One region of the Paenibacillus sp. FSL R5-0749 genome, then DNA from elsewhere that is predicted to be linked to it. Evidence: riboswitches for the same ligand, from Rfam matches in the RefSeq annotation. Region 1 holds a riboswitch; each other region holds the start of a gene.
What was found. A riboswitch is a leader RNA that binds a small molecule or an ion and turns the genes downstream of it on or off. The one in region 1 is predicted to bind cyclic di-AMP.

Region 1 (3,125 bases):
CAGGCAGGTATCATTACACTTTCAATTAATAGTGGTGCTTATCTGGCAGAGATTTTCCGTGCAGGTATTCAAGGTGTGGATCGGGGTCAGTTGGAAGCAGCTCGTTCCCTGGGAATGGGTAGAGGGGCAGCAATGCGTTATATTATTTTACCGCAAGCCTTCAAAGCTGTATTACCGGCGATCGGTAATGAATTCATAACCATCATCAAAGAATCCTCCATTATCTCCGTTATCGGTATGGTGGACATTATGTATCAGGCAAGTGTGGTCAAAAATATTACGTACCAAGGCTTGAGTCCATTTTTGATTGCAGCAGCCATCTACTTTGTAATGACGTTCATTTTGTCCAAGCTGCTGGGACGACTGGAAAGGAAGTTGAGTGCAAGTGATAGACGTTAGACAATTACACAAATCTTATGGAAATAACGATGTGCTTAAGGGCATTAACGTGACGATTGGCAAAGGTGAGGTTGTCGTGGTCATCGGTCCTTCCGGTTCGGGGAAAAGTACATTCTTGCGTTGTCTGAACCTGCTGGAACAACCTACCTCGGGAGAGATTGATTTTGAAGGCGTGTCAATCACAGACCCCAAGCACAACATTAACGCAACTCGTGAGAAAATGGGTATGGTGTTTCAACATTTCAACCTGTTCCCACACAAAACGGTAGAACAAAACATCACAATTGCTCCGATCAAAGTAAAGAAACAATCCACGCTGGAAGCGGAAAAAATTGCTGCTGATCTGCTTAACACCGTGGGCTTGTACGATAAAAAAGATGTATTCCCGAATCAGCTGTCCGGTGGACAGAAGCAGCGGATCGCCATTGCTAGAGCACTGGCCATGCAGCCGCATGTCATGCTGTTTGACGAGCCTACATCGGCATTGGACCCTGAGATGGTCGGTGAGGTACTGGATGTCATGAAACGTCTTGCAGAAGGCGGGATGACCATGGTCATCGTCACGCATGAGATGGGGTTTGCACGTGAAGTTGGAGACCGGATCCTGTTCATGGATGGCGGGGTTATTGTGGAAGAGGGAACACCTGATGAGGTGTTTGGAGCACCGAAAAATTCACGTACACGTGACTTCCTTGCGAAAGTACTCTAAATGAATTGATTAAATAGCGTTACTGACTTCGAGTCGGTAACGCTATTTTTTTGTTGAAAATAATTACATATGGGATTCAAAAAGTAACTATTCTGTTACCAAATATATAGCGGATATCTGGCCCAACACTTTTAGTGTATTCAATATTCTTACACGTGCTTATACATGTTGAATCCGTTTGGTAAGAATTACTACAAGTTCAGGTTACAAAATTGTGATATATTGAACTCTGCCGAAACTTCCGGACAGGGAGTGCGGGGGATGTAACGATGCAGATAGTGCAGGGGGAAGATCTACAGCACACTGCTTGGGGTGAATTAGGGGTACATATCGTTTCAAATGTAATGATGGACCTATAGGGTGGGCTCCTCATCCGAATCCGACAACTAACTTCGCAGGCACAATGAGGGAGGAAGACCATGATTAACAAGAAACGTATAGCCAAAACAGCAGTAGCATTAATGACAACAGCAATGCTCATTCAAGCCGTTCCGGCTCACGCCGATTCAGTTCATGTGGCCAAAGAGGGGGATACCTTCTACACCTTATCGAAACAATACGGAGTATCAATGAACACGTTAGTTAAAGCAAACAATGACATTTCGCCTTACAACATTTATGGTGGTTTGAAAATTACGATTCCCGGTAAGGCAAACAATGTAGCTGCCGCGGCGACGGAGAGCAAGACCCAAGCCAAAACGGTTACGACAGCAAGCTTGGACGTTAACACTGATAACAAAGTGGTTCAAGCGTGGGGTAAAACATTCGATTACAGTAAAACTGTGAACGTGAAAGCAACAGCATACTCTGCAGATCCGTCTGAAAATGGAGGATGGGGTGCCGTCGATTATTTCGGAAATGACCTTGAACTGGGTACGATTGCAGTAGATCCTAGTGTCATTCCACTTGGAACCAAAGTACTGGTAACGGGTCACAGCCATCCAGGCTTGCCAAAACAGGCTTTTGTGGCTACAGCACGTGATGTGGGCGGTGCAATCAAGGGTCACCGGATTGATATCTTTATCCCTGGTAGCAAACAGTCGGTAAGCACATTTGGTTTTCAGGATATCGAGTTGTACATTCTGAAGTAGAGCGTAAATTTCATTTAAACTGAATTCAAACAGGGTGTCTGCCAGTCGCTAACTTGCGATTGAACAGCACCCTTTTAATATTTCCTTGATTACCTAACACGGTTATTCTATTCTTTCGCCTTCGGTAATCCCAGCATTTCGTCCAAGGTGACCAGTTCATATCCCCGGTTACGCAGTTCCTCAATAATTTCAGGCAAAGCCTCAATCGTACCATTCAGATTCGATCCAACTCCGCCTCCTGCATGTTGTAGAACGATGGAGCCAGGTTTTACAGCAGACAGGATGTTATCTTTTACCTTTTCCTTGGAAAGACCTTTCCAGTCCAGAGAGTCAACGTTCCAGTTCACAATACTATAATGTTGTCTGGCAGCCCATTGCAGCTGTTCTTCATTAATGTCTCCATACGGAGGTCGAATCATCTTGGGCGTATATCCCGCCAAATGGCGAATGATATCCCCGGTATGTAAAATTTGTTTGCGGAAGGCATTCATCGACAGCTTACTGAACTCCGGATGATTGTAGCTGTGATTGCCAACGATGTGCCCTTCCTTAACAATCCTTTTTACCAAATCGGGGTGCTTCTCAGCACGACTACCAACGATGAAAAACGTAGCTCTGACTTTATACTTTTTCAACAGATCCAACACCTGCGGAGTAAACCGTGGATCGGGCACATCATCAAATGTTAACGCAACCTGTTTAGTTGAAGGACCATTAGTTTTGAACGTATCGGCATATTTCTGACGTAACTGTCCCAATGTTAATTGTTCTTCTTCCACGGAATCAGTATTGGATACCGATTCACTTGGCGGGTCTGAAGCATCCCGTGATGAAGCTGGTGGTGCTTGATATCCTCCGAGAAAAACAACGATAACCATCAGCATAATGAGGCGTACGCGCATAATAACAGCCTCCTTTTCCAAAAT
Region 2 (3,125 bases), 1.6 Mb from region 1:
TTAATGATAAGCTGGCGGAATCGAAAGTTCATTTTGAACGTGCCCTGGATTGTAAACATACGGAATTCGATGACCTTTATCCCTATATGATTGAACATCCTCAATTTTTCTGGTACAAACGCTATGTTGCCTGGTCAGAATTACTGACGATTGTAGGCTTATGCGAAGAGTTGTCCTTCTCTTGGAAAGAACAATTTACACCGCATCAAGTGGAGTACCTTGAAGAACGTGTGATGTCCGCCAAAGTGCTTGATTTTTGGTTCGAGAAGAACGACAGCAAAGAGCACGCGCAGCGGTAACTTTCAGTCGGGACATAATTTCGAATGACATGACAGTCCAATACAGTCACGTGAGACCTAAATGACTTTTCATTTAGGTCTCTTTTTGTAAATAAATTTGGAATATAGGAGCCATGAACATGATTAGTGATACAGAATTGGACGCCCTGCGTCTGTCAGGTGAGAAAGTCAGAGTAGTACGGGACGAGCTGGAATCGAACGATGTAACCGGGATTGTCGTTGCCTGGGATGGCGAGCAGGTACTTATCCGTCGTCAAAATCGACGTGTCGTCAAGTTGGATCGTGGTTACCGCTATCAGTTGTTCAGCGAACCCCGGCAAAGTCCACTTGGTGAGTAACAACGATCATTATGTCAGAAGTATGAGCGTACAAATGTTTGGAATTACCATGATTTCTTGGCATAATTGACTCACTCGGGAGAGAAGATAGGTACAGTGAAGAAATTCTGTAACTATAGCCGAGAGGGTGTGCTGCAAGACATGACATTGATGAATGATAAAGTTCATGCCTACAAGGATCAGATTGGAGCATTAAGTGATGTGCTGCCAGGTGTGGTGAAGTCGTATCATGAGTTTACCGGAGAATGCTTCCAACCTGGGGCGATTGATGCGAAGACCAAACAGCTCATCGCGCTTGGTATTGGCTTGTTCGCCAACAATGAGGTATGTACCTTCTATCATGTAGAAGAAGCACGTGCCAAGGGCGCTACAGATCAGGAGATTATGGAGACCGTTGCTGTGGCCGGAGCTGTAGGAGGCGGACATGCCCTGTCCCAGGGCGCGATGCGAGTGCAGAAGGCGCTGCATTAAGTGTAAGATGGAGGTAGTCCAAGGACTGTCCTCCTAAAGAGGAAATCAAACAAAAGAGGAGGTTCCGGTTGATCCGGAGCCTCCTCTTTGATATTATCCCTACATTTTCCCTAACATTTTATCGTACATAAACTGTCCAGTTACCCGACGTGCTGTTACGTAACGATCATTGAAATAAGGATTGCTCATTTTGGTGATGCTTACCCCTTTGCTGCTGGATGCATGTGCAAATTGTCCGCCGCCGATATAAACACCTGTATGTGAAATGCCTTTGCCTGTTGTGTTAAAGAACACCAGATCACCTGTCCGAACATTGCTCTTGGCTACTGGAGTACCTGCTTTGGCTTGCTGTTGCGAAGTACGTGGCAATTCAATGCTGTATTTATTGAAAATATATCTCATAAACCCGGAACAGTCGAACCCGGCCAGAGTCGTGCCACCCCACTTGTAAGGAATACCTGTCATGTTGTTCACTACGGAGTTAATACTGCTTGCCTCTGTGCTTGTTGCCCCGGATGTAAATAGTACAGCCGCTCCAAAAATGGAGATAATCAGTTTTTTCAAAATCAATGTTCTCCCTTCGATGCCTACGGAGTTAGCTAAGGGTTCGGTAGAAGGTTCCCTATATTTCCTATGTATAAGAATAATTCACCCAAAATGGTTCCCCCGTTTTCAAACCTGAAACTCGGCAATGAATAATTAAGTTTTTGTAACTATTTGAAACTATATTGCATAAATGCGTAATTGTCAAACCCTTTTAAACCCCTTCGTAATACCTCAATGTTAGCGGAATTAACGATTTTATATGAAAGAAGGCGTCAAGTTTGGGTATCATTGATGACAAAAACGTCATTATTGATTCGTTTGAGACGAAATTGGATAAATAAATAAGTTTGTCATGAGTTAAAAGGACTATCCGTTATGTAGAATTTAAGAGATTATATTCATTAAGTTGCATATATTGACAAAAATTGATTTTTTGCATATCATCTGATTATCCAATCCACATATTGGATAAAAATGGATTTTATTATGTTATATATTTAAATTAAGGAGGTTTAAGGACGGGCGTTATAGGTAAGGTAGAATTGTGGATGTTATTACAATGAACATGGGAGAGTGTTACATTTGAAAGCAAAGAAAATAGTTACTTTTGTCCTGGCATGCGCCATGGTGTTCTCAACAGTTGGAATTGCAGTTCTCCCTGTAGGGACGGTATCTGCTGCTGATGCATCGGGTACTACAGCGAGTATTTCAGATATTTTGAAGAACCAACTGCCGGATGGAGGTTGGAGAAAAGATTATAAACAAACAAGTGGAGAGTGGGCGAAGTCCACGATTGACAACAAGGCTACATATTCAGAAATTAGAAGATTGGCGAAGGAATTTAAAAAGACGAATGATCCACGCTACTCCACAGCTGCAATCAAAGGAATCAACTTTTTGATCAATATGCAGTATTCAAACGGCGGATGGCCACAAGTCTACCAAAGCTCTGGATATCACAAGCATATTACCTACAATGATGATGCAATGATTAATGTAATGATCATGCTCGATGAAGTAGCAACACGCAAAGGTGATTTCTCATTTATCGACAGTACACTTGCTAATCGCAGTAAAAATTCAGTTGCCAAAGGTGTGGGGGCGATTCTGAATACTCAGGTCGTCTCAGGCGAGAAGCTTACAGCATGGGGACAACAACATGATTCCAGTTCCCTTAAACCAGCGAGCGCAAGAATCTACGAAGTACCATCGCTGACAGCTGGAGAGAGTGTAACGATTGTTAAATTTCTGAAAACAAGGCCTGCTACCGCTAAAATTACCGCATCCATTAAAGGAGCAGAGGACTGGTTTAACAAGGTGAAAATTACGGGTTACAAGTATGAAAGGGCAAATGGTGATAGCAAGATTATCGCTGATTCCAAAGCAGCACCGATCTGGGCACGCTTCTATGAAATAGGAACGGATAGACCCATTTTCATTGGACGAGACGGGGTAGTTAAATACAAATTGA
Region 3 (3,125 bases), 2.2 Mb from region 1:
GGGTAAACCCTCCAACCTGAATAGAGGAATCAAGCAGTTTGACATAATCGAGCAGCTTATTCCCACGGTTCACATCATTCGCCTCCTGTGTTCGTTAAATGTCATGTTAGATGACATTTATATTCCTTTTTGTTAACTTTATGTTTGAAAATCCGAATTATATGATAGTTATCATCCCATAAACGTCCGCTTTTTGTCAATAGTATCCGTTGAATTTAATGAATAGATTCTGTTATTTAATATTTGTGTCATTTTATATAACTTATTATGTTATTTATGTGACGAAGTGCAGGGAGGAATATATATAAGGAAGGACTATATATAAATGAATCAACAAGATCGGCTCTTACCGAAAAAGAGGGGATCAAATCTAATAATATGCAGTTCATGGGTAAACATGACGAGAATATGCGTTTTTTGAGGAAAATGCCTAGCTAAAAAAGAAGGTTTAAAAAATGCTTTACTTTTATTTCTGAACCCTGTATAATCAATTCTGTTGCCGATTATTTACGACATGCGGTCGTGGTGGAATGGCAGACACGCTATCTTGAGGGGGTAGTGGGCGTATGCCCGTGGAGGTTCGAGTCCTCTCGACCGCATCATATGAACGATGAAGAAGAAGCTTTCCATTAATGGAAAGCTTCTTTTTTTGCCTTTTTGAACAGTCTGGTACCAGAAGTTGAAAAAAAGGCCATCCATTACCGGGGGTAAGGGTGCTCTACCTTCCGGCAAAGGGTGGCCGATGTACTATTTTTGCAGCAAGTTCTTGATATCTTCTTCAATCTTGTCAGGTGTTGTTTTGGGAGCATAACGTTTAACTACCTGTCCGTTCTGATCCACAAGGAATTTGGTGAAATTCCATTTGATTGCTTTGGAGCCGAGCAGGCCGGGTGCTTCTTTGCTAAGGTGTTGGAAGAGCGGGTGAGCACTTGAGCCATTCACATCAATTTTCTCAAACATAGGGAAGCTCACGCCATAATTCATCTGACAGAACTCCGCGATATCGTCGGAAGAACCTTTTTCCTGGGCAAACTGGTTGCTTGGAAATCCAAGGACTTCAAATGGCGCATCCTGGAACTTGTCTTGCAGTTCTTGCAGACCTTTGAATTGAGGTGTAAGTCCGCATGAGCTTGCCGTATTCACAATCAGTAACACTTTATCACGGTAGTCGGACATTTCAACTTCTTGACCGCGAAGGGTATTCACTTTGTAATCGTAGACTGTCATCTCAATCGCCTCCATGATATCATCTGATACCTTTCATTATATTGGTTACAATTAAATAATGCAAAACTAATATGGTGTTAAAAGAATCAAAACTGGCAAGTTGTGCAGAATGCGTGAATGAATTGCGAAGTGATTTACGCCAGAGTGAGAATTAGATAGCCTTGACGAGGTGGATAGCGTATAACCGTATTGTAAGCGTTATTATATATGAATAATGGCGAAAATCTGCCGATTCGGTGATCTGTCCGGACTTTACACCGCCATGGCACGGGTGTATGATTCATATCGTAATTTCAATTTAAAACTAAATTGTACCTGAAAAACGAAACAAACGATAATATCGCTCAATCTTAACTTAAGATATACGAACGATGTTTTAATCGCTGAGTTTCCATTCATTCATGAGTGGGAAACGGGGGAACCAACGGAATGCGCTGTCCAGGACAGTAGGCATTCATGGGGTGAATTTTCCGGTGACAGCCGGAAATAGGGCGACTCTCGCGCCCGAATCCGTCAGCTAACCTCGTAAGCGTTAAAGGGAGAGGCAACAAGCCGTACGCTGGTTCATGGCGATTTCGCCATGGATTCTTTAAGAAGCGTTCGGGAGGCCTTGGTCCCCCACGCTTCTTTTTTGTTGTCTTTTCACGCCAAGGGAGGAACGAATGATGGATAATGAGATGATCTTAGTGACTGCTCCTAATGAAGCAGGACGCAAATTTATCAAATTGCTGATGTACAAAAAAATGCCGTTTGCCGTTCTAACCAACAGTGCAGGGGAAGAGCGCAGACTCCGTAGAATCGGAGTAGAACATGTCATTCGCATGAATACGGCTGCAGCTCAAAAATGGTTTTTGCCGCAGGCAAGCGTTGGCAACGTGTTTATTTTCGAGAACAGTCTGAATCTGACCTGTCGTTATTTACAGATCTGTCGATCGTGGACATCGAAATCCCTATGCGTCATTACGGAGCAAAGCCATCCGAAGGGGATCTATCGGGGAATGGGTGCAGACCGGATTGTATATTCACTCAATGGGGAAGTCGGCTTTCTCCTCAATGGGTAATGTCATAGCTTGAGATTGCTCAGGTGTAAGGTGCCTGTTATAATTGAATGTATCGATAAACGGAAATTTGAGGAGACTCGTGCATGATGGTGAGTCTTCTTTTTTATGGTTTTAAAGGTTAAAGGTAGTTCAAAAAGTCCGCTTTTGATTACGAAGGATGCCTAGCGGCATCATCAGCATCGAATATGTAATTCAGCCGAAATGTCCGTTGCTCACGTAGTTTTCCCTACGCTCCGCTACTCCATTTCTAGCTTCATTCCATCTTCTCGATACTGAAAACCAGACTTTTTGAACACGAACTTTTAGATTGCCTGTGGCTTACAAGGAGGAATTGGCGTGCCGGATGTGGGTGGATTGAAGTGGTTGTTTTTTGATGTTGGAGATACGCTAGTGGATGAATGGGACCCCGTTGATGATATTATCGGACAGTTCGTTCGCGAAGCCGGTGCTTTGGGGTATCCGGTGAAGATTGAGGCGGTACGTGAACTGTTCGCGAACTGTTATCAGAAATATGAACAATGGCCCATGAGAGTGGCAATTCGCACATTCATTGAAGATGAAGGACATCAGAAACAGATTCAGGACAAGCTGAAGTTTAAAAAAGATCTTGAACGACCTTTTCCTTCAGCGGATTCCGTTCTTCAGCAGTTGTCGCGGTATTATCGCATTGGCATTATCGCCAATCAGAGTCCTGGAACGGAAGAAAGACTGGAGAGTTACGGACTGCGAAAGTATGTTGATGTTCTGGCATGCTCGGCTGAAGAAGGGGTGTCCAAGCCAGATCCAGAGCTGTACGCTGTAGCCCTGAAACAGGCGGGTTGTGCACCGGAGGAAGCC

Region 2: another riboswitch for cyclic di-AMP. It lies ahead of MKY85_RS10265 (C40 family peptidase); the one in region 1 lies ahead of MKY85_RS17075 (3D domain-containing protein).
Region 3: another riboswitch for cyclic di-AMP. It lies ahead of MKY85_RS07130 (hypothetical protein); the one in region 1 lies ahead of MKY85_RS17075 (3D domain-containing protein).

The regions. Positions count from the first base shown of each region.
Region 1 covers NZ_CP152005.1:3,876,611-3,879,735, reverse strand. The annotation lists gene MKY85_RS17085 (ABC transporter substrate-binding protein/permease) at 1-399, shown strand, start outside; gene MKY85_RS17080 (amino acid ABC transporter ATP-binding protein) at 386-1,108, shown strand; cyclic di-AMP (ydaO/yuaA leader) riboswitch at 1,329-1,525, shown strand; gene MKY85_RS17075 (3D domain-containing protein) at 1,528-2,199, shown strand; gene MKY85_RS17070 (polysaccharide deacetylase family protein) at 2,307-3,101, opposite strand.
Region 2 covers NZ_CP152005.1:2,267,736-2,270,860, forward strand. The annotation lists gene MKY85_RS10250 (hypothetical protein) at 1-299, shown strand, start outside; gene MKY85_RS10255 (hypothetical protein) at 419-637, shown strand; gene MKY85_RS10260 (carboxymuconolactone decarboxylase family protein) at 779-1,108, shown strand; gene MKY85_RS10265 (C40 family peptidase) at 1,208-1,672, opposite strand; cyclic di-AMP (ydaO/yuaA leader) riboswitch at 1,678-1,809, opposite strand; gene pelA (pectate lyase) at 2,228-3,125, shown strand, end outside.
Region 3 covers NZ_CP152005.1:1,634,478-1,637,602, forward strand. The annotation lists gene MKY85_RS07115 (urease accessory UreF family protein) at 1-73, opposite strand, end outside; tRNA gene MKY85_RS07120 (tRNA-Leu) at 517-599, shown strand; gene MKY85_RS07125 (glutathione peroxidase) at 748-1,227, opposite strand; cyclic di-AMP (ydaO/yuaA leader) riboswitch at 1,599-1,774, shown strand; gene MKY85_RS07130 (hypothetical protein) at 1,890-2,288, shown strand; gene MKY85_RS07135 (HAD family hydrolase) at 2,625-3,125, shown strand, end outside.